2 regions of the Arthrobacter sp. YA7-1 genome follow, and region 2 is predicted to be linked to the other one. Evidence: predicted binding sites of a transcription regulator. Region 2 holds the regulator's gene; the other holds the start of a gene.

Region 1 (7,257 bases), on a different replicon from region 2:
GGAGAAGTGGCAACTTGAGTCGTTGAGGGTGTTTTCGAGCCATCATGTAGAGTAGCGGCCTCATGGACAATATGCAGGACAGGTGCATCGCTACCTAGATCAATGGGAGGTGCATCCTTGATCTCACGGGTTTGGTTGGCGAAGTTCTTGAATCCACCTTTGAGCGCCATGAAGTTCAGCCCTTCCTGGTCTGGGCCCAGAGACTAAACAGTTCCAGGGCGACGTCTTTGTAATCCATAGTTGCTTTCTCGGAGTTGCGGGTCTTCTCGTATGAAGTGACCACTGTCCCGTACATGGGGGCTCGTTCGTGTGCCTTGTAGGCACGCACAAACGAGTTGCATACAAGGATTCCCTGTTCTCGCAGCATCTCCTGTGCGTCCAGTGCATCTTGTGGGGAACGCGAATCTGCCTTGGTGATCACGACTCTGTAGTCCAGACCGAAGGGCTGAACTATCTTTTCGAACGTGTAGACGAGAGGAAGCAGGGCCAATGGGGTCGCTTCTGTGGGCATCACAATGAAATCTGACTGGCTAACGATGGCTTTGAGTACCTGTATATTTTCTAGGTTGCCTGGGGTGTCCACGAAGACCGTGTCGTAGTCGAGATCACGCATTTGCGTGAGAGCTTCCGGGTCGGTCTCAGTCGCCACGTCGAACTGGAGCTGCTCCTTTTCGGGGAGTTCCTCTGCATTGGTTGCCCACATCGTTACTGATGCTTGCGGGTCGGCGTCGACCACAAGCACTTTCGAGCTTTGCGCGGCAACGGCGGCAAGATTCATCACAGTGGTGGTTTTCCCGGCGCCCCCTTTTTGGTTGACGACAGCTACGACCCTCATGAGTGCTTCCTTAATTTTGGTTTCCATGGCACTCGGACCGGTGGCGGGTTACTACCTGACCAAAGCTGCTCGACCCGAGAAAAGGGGTCAGCTCGATCCAATGCGGAGAACATCCGTATCCAGTCGCCGGCAAGCGCTATGGCCAAATTACCAGCCGCACTCCCCCTCAGGCGGAAGAATCGCCGTAGATGCACAGAGTCAGCGACTTCGTGACTTCGTAGCTCTGTAAGTCTGTTAGTAAGGACGGTGAGTCTAGTTCGATTCCCCCACGATTCAGGCAATCGGGCGCCGCTCCTGGCGGATCGGGCCATAACTTTCGATTTCGGTCTTATGAGGGAGCACTTACAGACTCGCAGGGTCCGTAAGTACTAGAGGTCTTGACTTCAGAGGTCTGCGACCTAGAGCCGCCGGAGTGTGGTTCGTCCCGGACCCCCTGGCTTTCGGACTAGCGGGGTCTGGTGGTCTGTAGGTGACAGAGTTCGGATAGATCGGGGTCCGGAGTCTGCGGATCGGAGCTACAGCGAAGAGTGGCCCGTCGGGCACAGACTTACAATCTCACGGAGTCTGTTACGTTCGGAGGTCCTGACTTCCGAAACGTGTTGCCTGGGGCTGTTCGTGGATGGTCACCATCCGGCTTCCAGACTTTCCAGGCTTTCCTGGTTTCCTCTGGCTTCCGGACTGACGGGGTCCGGTGGTTTGTAAGTAACGGAGTCTGTAAGTTCCGGAGATCCGGACTTCCGAAACGTGTTGCCGGGGTTGTTCGTGGGCGCGTACCGACTGACTCCGTGAATTCATGACTTCCGGAGTCACGGAGTCACTGAGTCTGGTGGTCTGTAGGTGACAGAGTTCGGATAGATCGGGGTCCGGAGTCTGCGGATCGGAGCTACAGCGAAGAGTGGCCCGTCGGGCACAGACTTACAATCTCACGGAGTCTGTTACGTTCGGAGGTCCTGACTTCCGAAACGTGTTGCCTGGGGCTGTTCGTGGATGGTCACCATCCGGCTTCCAGACTTTCCAGGCTTTCCTGGTTTCCTCTGGCTTCCGGACTGACGGGGTCCGGTGGTTTGTAAGTAACGGAGTCTGTAAGTTCCGGAGATCCGGACTTCCGAAACGTGTTGCCGGGGTTGTTCGTGGGCGCGTACCGACTGACTCCGTGAATTCATGACTTCCGGAGTCACGGAGTCACTGAGTCACGGAGTCACTGAGTCTGGTGGTCTGTAGGTGACAGAGTTCGGATAGATCGGGGTCCGGAGTCTGCGGATCGGAGCTACAGCGAAGAGTGGCCCGTCGGGCACAGACTTACAATCTCACGGAGTCTGTTACGTTCGGAGGTCCTGACTTCCGAAACGTGTTGCCTGGGGCTGTTCGTGGATGGTCACCATCCGGCTTCCAGACTTTCCAGGCTTTCCTGGTTTCCTCTGGCTTCCGGACTGACGGGGTCCGGTGGTTTGTAAGTAACGGAGTCTGTAAGTTCCGGAGATCCGGACTTCCGAAACGTGTTGCCGGGGTTGTTCGTGGGCGCGTACCGACTGACTCCGTGAATTCATGACTTCCGGAGTCACGGAGTCACTGAGTCACGGAGTCACTGAGTCTGGTGGTCTGTAGGTGACAGAGTTCGGATAGATCGGGGTCCGGAGTCTGCGGATCGGAGCTACAGCGAAGAGTGGCCCGTCGGGCACAGACTTACAATCTCACGGAGTCTGTTACGTTCGGAGGTCCTGACTTCCGAAACGTGTTGCCTGGGGCTGTTCGTGGATGGTCACCATCCGGCTTCCAGACTTTCCAGGCTTTCCTGGTTTCCTCTGGCTTCCGGACTGACGGGGTCCGGTGGTTTGTAAGTAACGGAGTCTGTAAGTTCCGGAGATCCGGACTTCCGAAACGTGTTGCCGGGGTTGTTCGTGGGCGCGTACCGACTGACTCCGTGAATTCATGACTTCCGGAGTCACGGAGTCACTGAGTCACGGAGTCACTGAGTCTGGTGGTCTGTAGGTGACAGAGTTCGGATAGATCGGGGTCCGGAGTCTGCGGATCGGAGCTACAGCGAAGAGTGGCCCGTCGGGCACAGACTTACAATCTCACGGAGTCTGTTACGTTCGGAGGTCCTGACTTCCGAAACGTGTTGCCTGGGGCTGTTCGTGGATGGTCACCATCCGGCTTCCAGACTTTCCAGGCTTTCCTGGTTTCCTCTGGCTTCCGGACTGACGCGGTCCGGTGGTTTGTAAGTAACGGAGTCTGTAAGTTCCGGAGATCCGGACTTCCGAAACGTGTTGCCGGGGTTGTTCGTGGGCGCGTACCGACTGACTCCGTGAATTCATGACTTCCGGAGTCACGGCATCCCGGAACAGGAGGGTTATCTCTTAGCTTGCCTGATGGGCGGTCAGATCCTGTCACGCCGGGAGCTCGTCAAGCCCCCGGCACGTAGCCGGTGATCAGGGGAAGGCCTCTTCACGGTCTCCTCTGAGACGCCTCAACCCGGAACGGCAGAGTGAGAGTGCTGCCCTAGGACGGCTTGCCACTGAGGGGCTGATACTGGAACTGAGGCGCAGGTTCGCGGCCTCGCCTCAAACTGTCGGTGGCGACACGTAGTGTCGAACGCATATTCTATTAACAGTTTTTCTATTAGAAGGTGTGTTCTAGTGCTGGATGTTGATGAGCGTGTGGTAGTGCGGACGACTCCGGACGGATTGCCCCTGGGTTTTGAGTGGCGGGACCGGCAGTACCGGAGCACCGAGATGCCTCTGCGGTTCTACACCAGGCGTCCGTGGTGGGTCGAGCAGTCCCGCATCCAGAAGGGGATCGGCCCGCAGGTGCTCGAGACGGAGACCTGGAGGATCACGGCCTCCGGTCGCGGCCGTTCTGCCGAGCGGGTCTTCGAGCTCACCCGAGACGACGCTGATTGGGTGCTCGCGCGGATCCTCGGCTAGAAGTCCCTGATGTTTACCCACTTGCACGCCGCGTCGGCGTTTTCCGCCCATTACGGGGTGGACTGGCCGGATACCCTGGCGGCCGCGGCGAAGGCCGGGGGAGCGGATGCCCTGGCCGTGACGGACCGTGACGGGCTCTACGGGATCCCCAAGCACATCGGTGCGTGCATTGCGGCCGGGATCGATCCGATCCTGGGCGTCGAGCTCGCCGTCCTCGACGACGATGGGTCCGTGGGCGGGAGGGTCGTGGTCCTGGCCCACGGACACAACCGGGGCGCCGGGTACGCGGCCTTGTGCCGGCTGGTCTCGGCCGCCCACGCCCGCAAGAGTGTCGCGGTGACCTCGGAGGAGATCGCGGCCCATCTTCTCGCCGGTGCAGGGCCTGTAGGGACCGTGTTGCTCGGGCCGCTCTCCGACGTCGGACTGAAGGTCGGGACCCGCGGCGATGGAATGGCCCTGCTGGACCAGTGGCTCGCTGTCTTGCCCAGGGACGCGCTGCGGATCGAGGTCGTCTCCCACCTGTCCGCGCCCGGGCTGCCGTTCAGCCACACCCACGCCACGAGAATGCTCCGCCTCGCCGGCAGAACCCAGGTCAAGGCAGTGCTGAGCAATGCCGTGCGCTACGTGCTGCCCGACGGGGCGATCACAGCCGACATCCTGGATGCCGCCCGGGCGCTGCGGCGCCTGGATGAGACCGGGGTCCAACCCACGGCCCAGGCCTGGCTCAAACCCGGACCGATGATGCACGCCCTCGCCGCGGAGATCGCCGCGGTCGGCCAGGCCGGCGCCGCAGCCGCCAAAGCACTGCTGTCCGAGACACAGGCGTTGGCGGACCGGTGCCGGATCGACCCGGTCGGTGATGCCGGCTGGGGTGTGCCGGTCATGCCCGAAGCCTCCATCATCGGCATCACCGGCGACCCTCTCACGGTGCTGTGGGAACGTGCCCGGGCCGGGGCCAACGCTCTTTACACTGGTGCTGATCGCGCTGCTTTGGAGGTCGTGGAGTCTCGGCTGCGGTTGGAGATGGACACCATCGCCGATCTCGGGTTCGCGTCCTACTTCCTGACCGTGGCCGAGGTCGCCCGGCTCATCCGGGACATGGGCATCCGCTCCGCAGCCCGCGGATCCGGTGCCGGGTCCCTGGTCAACTACGCGCTCGGTATCTCGTTCGTGGATCCGATCCGCCACGACCTGCTCTTCGAACGGTTCCTGAGCACCCGGCGCCGGACCCTGCCGGACGTGGATATCGATGTCGAGTCCGCCCGCCGGCACGACATCTATCACGAGATTTTCCGGCGGTTCGGCCCGGAACGGGTCACGCTCATGTCGATGCAGTCCGGTTACCGGGCCCGTGGCGCGGCCCGGGACGCCGGCATGGTCCTGGGCATGGACCCCGACGACATCGATGGGATCGCCAAGAACCTCTGGCGCTTCTCCGCCTCCCACTTCCGGGAAGCCATGGCCGAGAAACCCGAACTGCGGGACCTGGCCGAGCGGCTGGAGGGCAGCAGGCAGCTGGATCTGCTGGTGGACATCACCGAACGCCTGGACCGGCTGCCCCGGCATATCTCCATGCACCCCTGCGGGGTCATCCTCTCCGACACCTCCCTCCTGGACCGGACCCCTGTGCAACCCTCCGGGATGGGCCTGCCGATGTCCCAGTACGACAAGCACGACATGGACCCGATGGGCATGATCAAACTCGACGTCCTCGGCGTCAGGATGCAATCGGCCATGGCCTACGCCGTCGCCGAAATCCGACGCACCACTGGGCAGGAAATCGACCTCGAAGCCGTGCCCCTGGATGATGAGCCGACCTTCGAGCTCATCCGCTCCACCCACACGCTGGGGTGTTTCCAGATCGAGTCCCCGGGCCAGCGCGAACTCGTCGGCAAACTTCAGCCTGCCGTGTTCGATGACCTGATCACCGACATCAGCCTCTTCCGACCCGGTCCCATGCAGGCCGAGATGGTCAAACCGTTCCTGAACCGGCGCGGCGGCTGGGAAACCGTCGAGCAGCTCCACCCGGACCTGGAACCCTTCCTGCGCAACACCTACGGGATCGTGGTCTTCCACGAACAACTCATGCGGATCATCGACACCTTCACCGGCTGCGGGCTAGCCTACGCCGACGTACTGAGGCGCTTCCTGTCCGACGAGGACCGCCTCCCGGGAGTCGAGAAGTTCTTCCACGACAAAGCCGCCGAGCGCGGCTACGCACCCGAGACGGTCGGGAAGGTCTGGGGCGTCGTGAAAGGCTTCGGGTCCTTCGGGTTCTGCCGCGCCCACGGGGCCGCCTTCGCCAAACCCACCTTCCAGTCGGCCTGGCTGAAAACCCACTACCCGGTGCAGTTCATGGCCGGGCTCTGGACGCATGACCCCGGCATGTACCCCAAACGCCTGCTCGTCGCCGAAGCCCGCCGCCTCGGGATCCCCATCCTGCCACTGGACGTCAACCGCTCCACCGACGAATACGTCACCGAGCCGACCACTGACGGGCGTCTGGGGATCCGGATGTCCCTGGCGGACGTGAAAGGCATCCAGGCCAGGGAAATCCACCGGATCCTCGCCGAGCGGCCCTTCGACTCCATGGCGGATCTGAGGGAACGCGCCCGGCTGCGCGCCTCCACCGTGCAGAGCCTGGCCCTGGTCGGGGCCCTGGATTCTCTGTACACGGGGCAGAGCAGACGGACGCGCCCGGCGATGGCCGCCCGGAATCAGGCCACCCGCACCGCGAAACGGCTGCAGGTCATCCCCGGCCAGCTCGCCCTCCCGCTCCCGGCCATCGACGCACCAAATATCCCGGCCGGCGTCCCCGAGCTGAGCGGCCTGGAGATCACCCGGGAAGAGCTGGACATCCTGGCCCTGGACGTCACCCACCACCTGATCGACTCCTACCAGCCGGTCCTGGACAGGCTCGGTGTCACCAAAGCCCGAGACCTCCTGGACCTGCGCAACGGCTCCAAGGTCCTCGTTGCGGGGATCCGGGTCGCCACCCAGACCCCGCCCATGCGCGGCGGCAAACGCGTCGTCTTCATCAGCATCGACGACGGCACCGGGTGTGTCGACGCCACGTTCTTCAGCGACGCCCAGGAAAGAGTCGCCCCGCCGATCCTGTTCTCCACGAACCTGCTGCTCATCGAAGGCACCACCCGCCGCACCGGCCCACGAGGCATGTCCCTCCAGGCCAGCAACGCCTGGGACCTCGCCGACCTCACCCTGCCACGGACGGCAACAGCATCCTGAGCAGCGGCGTCATGAGCAGCGGGGCCGGTCCAGGAGCGCCCCAGAGACCCGGTTTCAGGCCGGTTCCACCAATTCGGGGCCGTTGTTCCGTACCGAGTTGACGCGGTCGCTCACGATCCGCGGCGTGATCACCGGCTCGGGGATGGCGTCAAGGAGGTGCTGGACGTCCGCGGCACTTGTTGTCATGGGGTCCAGCCAATCGGCGTGCAGGTCCCGCGGGACAATGAGCGGGGCCCGGTCGTGGATGTGCCC
Region 2 (7,257 bases):
CTGGCAGGCCTCTGGACCGAAGGCACCCTGGCCGACGCCGAGAATTCGCTCAGGGAACTTGCCGCTTTGGCCGAAACGGCCGGCTCGGAAGTCTTGGACGGCATCGTCCAGCGCCGCATGAAGCCGGACCCCGGCACGTTCCTTGGCTCAGGCAAAGCCTTGGAGCTCAAGGACATCGTGATGTCCACCGGCGCGGACACCGTAGTGGTCGACGCCGAACTGGCACCGTCCCAGCGGCGCGGCCTTGAGGACATCGTCAAGGTCAAGGTTGTGGACCGCACCACGTTGATCCTCGACATCTTCGCGCAGCATGCCAAGAGCCGCGAGGGCAAGGCCCAGGTGGAGCTGGCGCAGCTGGAATACCTGTTGCCGCGCCTGCGTGGTTGGGGCGATTCCATGTCCCGCCAGGCCGGTGGCCAGGTGGGCGGCGCCGGCGCCGGCATGGGTTCGCGTGGTCCTGGTGAAACCAAGATTGAGCTGGACCGCCGTCGAATCCGCACACGCATGGCCAAGCTTCGCCGTGAAATCGCGGCGATGAAGCCCTCGCGCGAGACCAAGCGGGCTAACCGCCGTCGTAACGCCGTTCCTTCGGTCGCCATCGCCGGTTACACGAACGCCGGAAAGTCGTCGCTGCTCAATCGCCTGACGGACGCCGGTGTCCTCGTGGAGAACGCGTTGTTCGCCACCTTGGATCCCACGGTCCGCAAAGCCCAGACACCTGACGGGATCGGCTACACGCTCTCGGACACCGTCGGCTTTGTGCGTTCGTTGCCCACCCAGCTCGTGGAGGCTTTCCGTTCCACGCTGGAAGAGGTGGCCGACGCCGATCTGATCCTCCACGTGGTGGACGTTTCGCATCCCGATCCGGAAGGCCAGATCGCCGCCGTCCGCACGGTGTTCAGCGAAGTGGATGCCCGGAAGATCCCGGAAATCATTGTCCTGAACAAGGCGGACGCCGCGGATCCGTTCGTCATTGAGCGGCTCAAGCAGAAAGAGCCACGCCACGTCGTCGTGTCCACGCGCACAGGGCAGGGCATTGCGGAGCTCCTTGGAGCCATCAGCGAGGCCATTCCGCGCCCCGGAGTGCGCCTTGAGGTCCTGATTCCGTACAACCGCGGCGAGCTCATCAACAAGCTGCACAACACCGACGCCGAAATCCTCAGCCTCGAGCATGAGGAGGAAGGCACCCGCGTGGTGGCCATGGTCCATGAGAACCTCGCCGCCGAGTTGGAGTCGTTCGTCCGCAATGGTTGATCCAGAGGCGGGGGAGCGCGGCGAAACCGTGGGGGAGCGGATCGCCCTCGAACTCCTGGACAAAGCCGTGGCCGGCATGGGCGGGCAAAACCGCACGGGCCAGCACCAGATGGCCAGGCAGGTGGCGCGGGCGATCGAGACCGGCGAACATCTCCTGGTCCAGGCGGGCACGGGCACGGGCAAGTCCCTCGCGTACCTGATTCCGCTCATTGCGCACGCGATGGAAAGCAACAAGCCCACGCTGGTGTCCACGGCTACCCTTGCCCTGCAGACGCAGATCGTGGGCCGGGACCTGCCCCGCCTCCTGGAAACCATCAATCCGGAGCTGGAACGTCCGGTCAGCATCGCCCTGGTCAAGGGCCGGGCCAACTATGTGTGCCGGCACAAGCTGGAGGGCGGTTTCCCGAGCGAGGAGCCCGCCGAGGGGCAGTTGTTCTCCCTCGGTGAGGACACCAGCGTCCCGCATCTCGCCGCAGCGATCGGCGGCCCGGCCTCGCAGCTCGGCAAGGAAGTCCTGCGGCTGCGCGAGTGGGCCGGGAAGACCACCACAGGGGACCGCGACGAACTCATGCCGGGTGTGACAGACCGGGCCTGGCGCCAAGTATCGGTCACGTCGATGGAATGCCTCGGCGCGCAGAAGTGTCCGATGGCGGAGGAGTGCTTCAGCGAGCTGTCCCGCCACCGTGCCGCGGAGTCCGACGTCGTGGTCACCAACCATGCGATGCTCGCCGTCAGCGCCTTCGAAGGCCTGGCCGTGCTGCCCGAGTACGACGTCGTAGTGGTTGACGAGGCCCACGAGCTCCAGGACCGGGTGACGGGAGCCGTGTCCGGACAGCTGTCGGTGGCGATGATCCATGCCGCGGCCTCGAGCGCCCGCAAACATACAGCCATCACCGTGGACGCGCTGAACGCCGCAGCCGACCGCCTGGAACTCGCGATCATCGGTGCGCCGTCCGGCCTCCTGCCCAACGGACTCAATGATGAACAGCTGGATTGCGTGGACCAGCTCCGGGAAGCGTGCCGTGCGGCGCTTTCCGATTCGAAGGGGGATTCGTCCAACGCGGTCGACGGCGGACGCCAGCTCGCGCGCTCACGGCTCATGCTGATCCTTGAGTTGTGCGAACGGCTGCTCTCCGCCCGGGAAAACCGGGAAGTCGTGTGGTTGTCCCGGAACAGCACCTTCGATCCGCAGCAGGGCTACACGGCACCCGACGAGGATTCGCCGGCGCTCATCAACATCGCACCGCTCAGCGTTGCCGGACGCCTCCGGGAAGGTCTCTTCGCAGGCCACACCGTGGTCTTGACCTCTGCCACCTTGGCCATTGGCTCTGCCTTCGAGGCCACCGCCGGCGGGCTTGGCCTGACTGGCCAAGGCGCCCCGAGCTGGACCGGCGTGGATGTCGGCTCGCCGTTCGACTATCCGAAGCAAGGCATGCTGTACGTCGCCAAGCACCTGCCCAAGCCTGGGCGCGGCACTTCGCCCGAGGCGCTCGACGAACTTGAAGAGCTCATCAAAGCCTCCCACGGCGGAGCCTTGTGCCTCTTTTCGTCCCGCCGTGCGGCGGAGGACGCCGCGGACGCGATGCGGTCGCGCCTGGACGTGGACATCCTGTGCCAAGGCGAATCGACCATGGCCGCGTTGGTCAGGCAGTTTGCCGAGGAAGAGGACACGTGCCTGTTCGGCACCATGTCCCTCTGGCAGGGCGTCGACGTTCCTGGCGGTTCCTGCCGGCTGGTCGTCATCGACCGGATCCCGTTCCCTCGTCCGGACGATCCCTTGATGACGGCACGATCCCGCGCGGTCGCGCAGGCCGGGGGCAACGGTTTCATGGCAGTGTCCGCGACGCACGCGGCCATCCGGCTGGCCCAGGGAGCAGGCCGCCTCATCCGCTCAACGGGGGACAAGGGCGTGGTGGCAGTACTGGATTCACGGCTTTCGACGGAACGCTACGGCAACTTCCTCCGGGCAGCTTTGCCGCCCTTCTGGCCCACGACGGACCGTTCAGTGGTGCGCGGTGCGCTCGAGCGGCTTTACGCCGAGTCGGCCAAGGCTTAAAGCGGGCGCGTCCGGGCGCGTCCTAGAGTGAGCGCAGGACCGAGACGACCTTGCCCATGATGGTGGCATGGTCACCCAGGATAGGCTCGTACTGCGTGTTCTGGGGGAGCAGCCATGTGTGGCCGTCGCGCTGACGGAAGGTCTTGACGGTGGCTTCGTCGTCCAGGAGCGCGGCCACGATGTCGCCGTTGAGTGCGTCGTTCTGCCGCCGTACCACCACCCAGTCGCCATCGCAGATAGCGGCGTCGATCATGGAATCACCGGCGACCTTCAGCATGAAGAGCTCGCCATGGCCAACCAGCTGGCGGGGCAGCGGGAGGACATCTTCAACGGTCTGGTCGGCCAGGATGGGTCCACCGGCAGCAATGCGCCCCACGAGGGGAACCATGGCCGTGTCGCTGGCACTCGCGAGCTCTGTGACGGCCAGGCCGCCCGCGCTCCGGAGTTTCGCCGGAGCCTCGACGCCGGGAATGACCGAGCCGCCGTCCAAGGTCAATGGCATGAGGACTTCCATCGCCCGCGGACGCTTGGGATCGCGGCGGAGATAGCCGAGCTTCTCAAGCTGTGACAACTGGTGCGTGACACTGGACAGGCTGGCCAAGCCAACCGTGTCCCCGATTTCGCGCATCGACGGCGGATAGCCATGATCGTTCACTGAACGCTGGATGGTCTCCAGGATTTTCTTCTGGCGGACGGTCAGGCTCTTGGGGGCCTTCTGTGGCTGCTGGCTCCGCGATGAGGCCGACCCGCTGCCAGTGGCTTTCGCTGCCATGTTCGCCAACGCCCTTCCGTTCCGCCCGTCCGCCGCTGAGGCGCTTCCCGGGACTGTCGGCCTGAAATGTCAGACCCTCCTGTTGCACTGATTCAGTGCTCGTTCCTTCACTCAAACGTAGGGCAGGCACAGGCGTTTATCAAACATTTGTTCTAGCGAGTCTCGACATCGTTCGTTGATAAGTGCTAAAAATGTCATAGCAAGGTTCGAATATGTGTTCTATAAAAGTGCTGCGGGATCCGGGTGTTCGTTCGAAGACATGGACGAACAATCGCCTCGCAAGCACTGACTGAAGGCAAGAATTGGCAGCCGCACCCAGAGATTCCGGAATGCGGCATTGTTCAGAAGGGCTCAGCTCATGTCCGCAATCACCATCACCCACACCCCAGGCCGCAGTGCGGCGCCGGGCAGGCTTCACCTGACACGCCGGGGCCGTATGGTCTTCTTCGGCCTCCCGGCAATGCTCGTGGTTGCAGCGCTGCTCAGTCTGGCGGGATTCCTGAATTCACCGGCCAAGGCTGCTGACTCCGTCGCCGAGCTACAGCCCACGTCCAGCACGAGTGTCACGGTTCAAATGGGCGAATCGTTGTGGGGGATTGCAGGGAAGGCGGCGCCTTCCCGGGATCCTCGCGATGTCGTAGCCGAGATTATCCAGCTGAACAACCTGCAGGACGGACGCATCGTACCGGGCCAGCAACTGTTCATTCCTGCCACCTGAGGGCACTTTCGTCCAGGGTGGCAGCGCGCCTGAACGGGCGCAGGGCCGTCACAGTTTCAGGGCATCCGCCGTGGCACCTTAAACTGTCATGGTGAGTGAGCAGCTTGAGCGACTTGACCGACTTCCCCTCCGGACCAACCTCCGCGGCCTGAGCCCGTATGGCGCGCCGCAGCTTGATGTCCCGATTTTGCTCAACGTCAACGAGAATACGCATGGCGTTCCGGCCGATGTCCAGGCGGCCATCACCGAAGCGGTGGCGGCAGCCGCGACCGGACTGAACCGCTATCCGGACCGTGAGTTCACTGAACTGCGCGAGGCCTTGGCGGAATACCTTGGCCACGACCTCGCTGCCGGGAATATCTGGGCGGCCAACGGCTCCAATGAAGTGCTGCAGCAGATCCTCCAGGTTTTCGGTGGCCCCGGACGGTCCGCGCTCGGGTTCCCTCCCACGTACTCCATGTACCCCCTGCTGGCCAGCGGCACCGACACCGCATACATTGCGGGTGTTCGCGGCGATGACTACGGACTCGATGCAGCCTCGGCCGCCGCGCAGGTGCGCGAACTCAAACCGAACGTCGTGTTCCTTTGCTCGCCGAACAACCCCACCGGCACCGGACTTGGCCTGGATGTTGTCGAAGCCGTGTACGAGGCAGGCGAAGCAAGCCAGACAGTCGTGATCGTGGACGAGGCCTACCACGAGTTCGCCCACGATAATACGCCAAGCGCGCTGACGCTCCTCCCTGGCCGGGAGCGCCTGATCGTCTCCAGGACCATGAGCAAGGCCTTCGCCCTCGCCGGTGCACGCATCGGCTATATGGCCGCTGCCCCCGAGGTCGCCGACGCGATCCGGCTGGTCCGCCTTCCGTATCACCTCTCCGCCATCACCCAGGCGACTGCGCTGGCCGCACTCCGGCACCGCGAAGCCCTCATGGCCGACGTCGAAGACATCAAGATCCAGCGCGATCGCATTGTCAGCGAGTTGACCCGGATGGGCTTCACCCCGGCCGCCTCCGATTCGAACTATGTTTTCTTCGGCGGAATCGAAAACCCCCATGCCCTGTGGCAAGGCCTGCTGGAGCGTGGAGTCCTGATCCGCGACGTCGGCATACCGGGCCACCTCCGGGTGACGGCAGGCACGGAGCCGGAGACCACGGCCTTCCTTGAGGCGCTCGAAGCCTTGCTGGACGGCCAGGCTCCCTCACCGGCCTAGACTTGGACAAGCCCCACCACACCTTCCTCCTAAGGACATATCAATGAGCGAAAACGGCGCCAGCACGGCGGCCGCCCGGACTGCACGCATGGAACGCACCACCAGTGAGTCCTCCGTCCTGGTTGAAATCAACCTCGACGGCACGGGAGTCTCGGACATCAGTACCTCAGTGCCGTTCTATGACCACATGCTGACTGCGCTCTCCAAGCATTCGCTCATCGACATGACCGTCAAGGCGACGGGAGACACCCACATCGACGCCCACCACACGGTGGAGGACGTTGCGATCACCTTCGGCGAGGTCCTGCGCACCGCGTTGGGCAACAAAGCCGGTATCCGTCGCTTCGGCGAGGCCACGGTTCCGTTGGATGAAGCGCTGGCCCACGCCGTCGTCGACGTCTCCGGACGCCCTTACCTGGTCCACGGCGGTGAGCCCGCCGGCCAGGAATACCACCTGATCGGCGGACACTTCACCGGTTCGCTGACCCGCCACGTCTTTGAGGCCATAACCCTGCACGCCGGCATCTGCCTCCACATGAATGTCCTGGCCGGCCGGGATCCGCACCACATCGTCGAGGCCCAGTTCAAGGCATTCGCCCGTGCACTCCGTTCCGCCGTCGAGTCCGATCCCCGGGTCGAAGGCATTCCGTCCACCAAGGGTGCCCTGTGAGTACGCACATCCTCAAGGATGGCGCCGTGGTGGATCCGAAAGCCGCCAGCCGCATCGTCTCGCCTGAGGGCAAGCCGACCGTAACGGTCCTTGACTACGGCTCGGGCAATGTCCGCTCGGCAGTCCGCGCCCTTGAGCGTGCCGGTGCGGCAGTCACACTGAGCGCCAAGCCTGAAGACGTCCTGAACGCTGACGGGCTCCTGGTCCCCGGCGTCGGCGCCTTCGAAACAGTGATGCGCGAACTCAAGGCAGTCGACGCCATCCGTATGATCGGCCGGCGTGTTGCCGGGGGCAGGCCCGTCCTCGGTATCTGCGTCGGGCTCCAGGTGCTGTTCGAAGCCGGTGTCGAGCACGGAACCGAAGCCGAAGGCATGGGCGAGTGGCCGGGCAAGGTGGAGCTCCTGCCGGCGCCCGTTGTCCCGCACATGGGCTGGAACACGGTGGACGTGCCGGAAGGCTCGAAGCTGTTCGCCGGCGTCGAGCACGAACGGTTCTATTTCGTGCACTCGTACGGCGTGCAGAAGTGGGAATTCGACGTCGTCCAGCCGCGCATGGCCCCGCCGAAGGTAACCTGGTC

Evidence for each region. Region 2 encodes LexA, which represses DNA repair genes until DNA is damaged. Its sites were predicted from a motif close to TCGAACANNTGTTCGA; they were not measured.
Region 1: the regulator LexA is predicted to act here: its motif matches at 3,424-3,439, upstream of OIT41_RS20350 (DUF6504 family protein).

What each region holds. Positions count from the first base shown of each region.
Region 1 covers NZ_CP110115.1:114,024-121,280, reverse strand. Annotated here, with positions in the region: gene OIT41_RS20360 (hypothetical protein) at 1-170, opposite strand, end outside; gene OIT41_RS20355 (ParA family protein) at 176-835, opposite strand; gene OIT41_RS20350 (DUF6504 family protein) at 3,472-3,759, shown strand; gene OIT41_RS20345 (DNA polymerase III subunit alpha) at 3,766-7,005, shown strand; gene OIT41_RS20340 (SOS response-associated peptidase) at 7,060-7,257, opposite strand, start outside.
Region 2 covers NZ_CP110114.1:1,555,265-1,562,521, forward strand. Annotated here, with positions in the region: gene hflX (GTPase HflX) at 1-1,254, shown strand, start outside; gene OIT41_RS07295 (ATP-dependent DNA helicase) at 1,247-3,310, shown strand; gene lexA (transcriptional repressor LexA) at 3,333-4,082, opposite strand; gene OIT41_RS07305 (LysM peptidoglycan-binding domain-containing protein) at 4,441-4,800, shown strand; gene OIT41_RS07310 (histidinol-phosphate transaminase) at 4,892-6,010, shown strand; gene hisB (imidazoleglycerol-phosphate dehydratase HisB) at 6,054-6,680, shown strand; gene hisH (imidazole glycerol phosphate synthase subunit HisH) at 6,677-7,257, shown strand, end outside.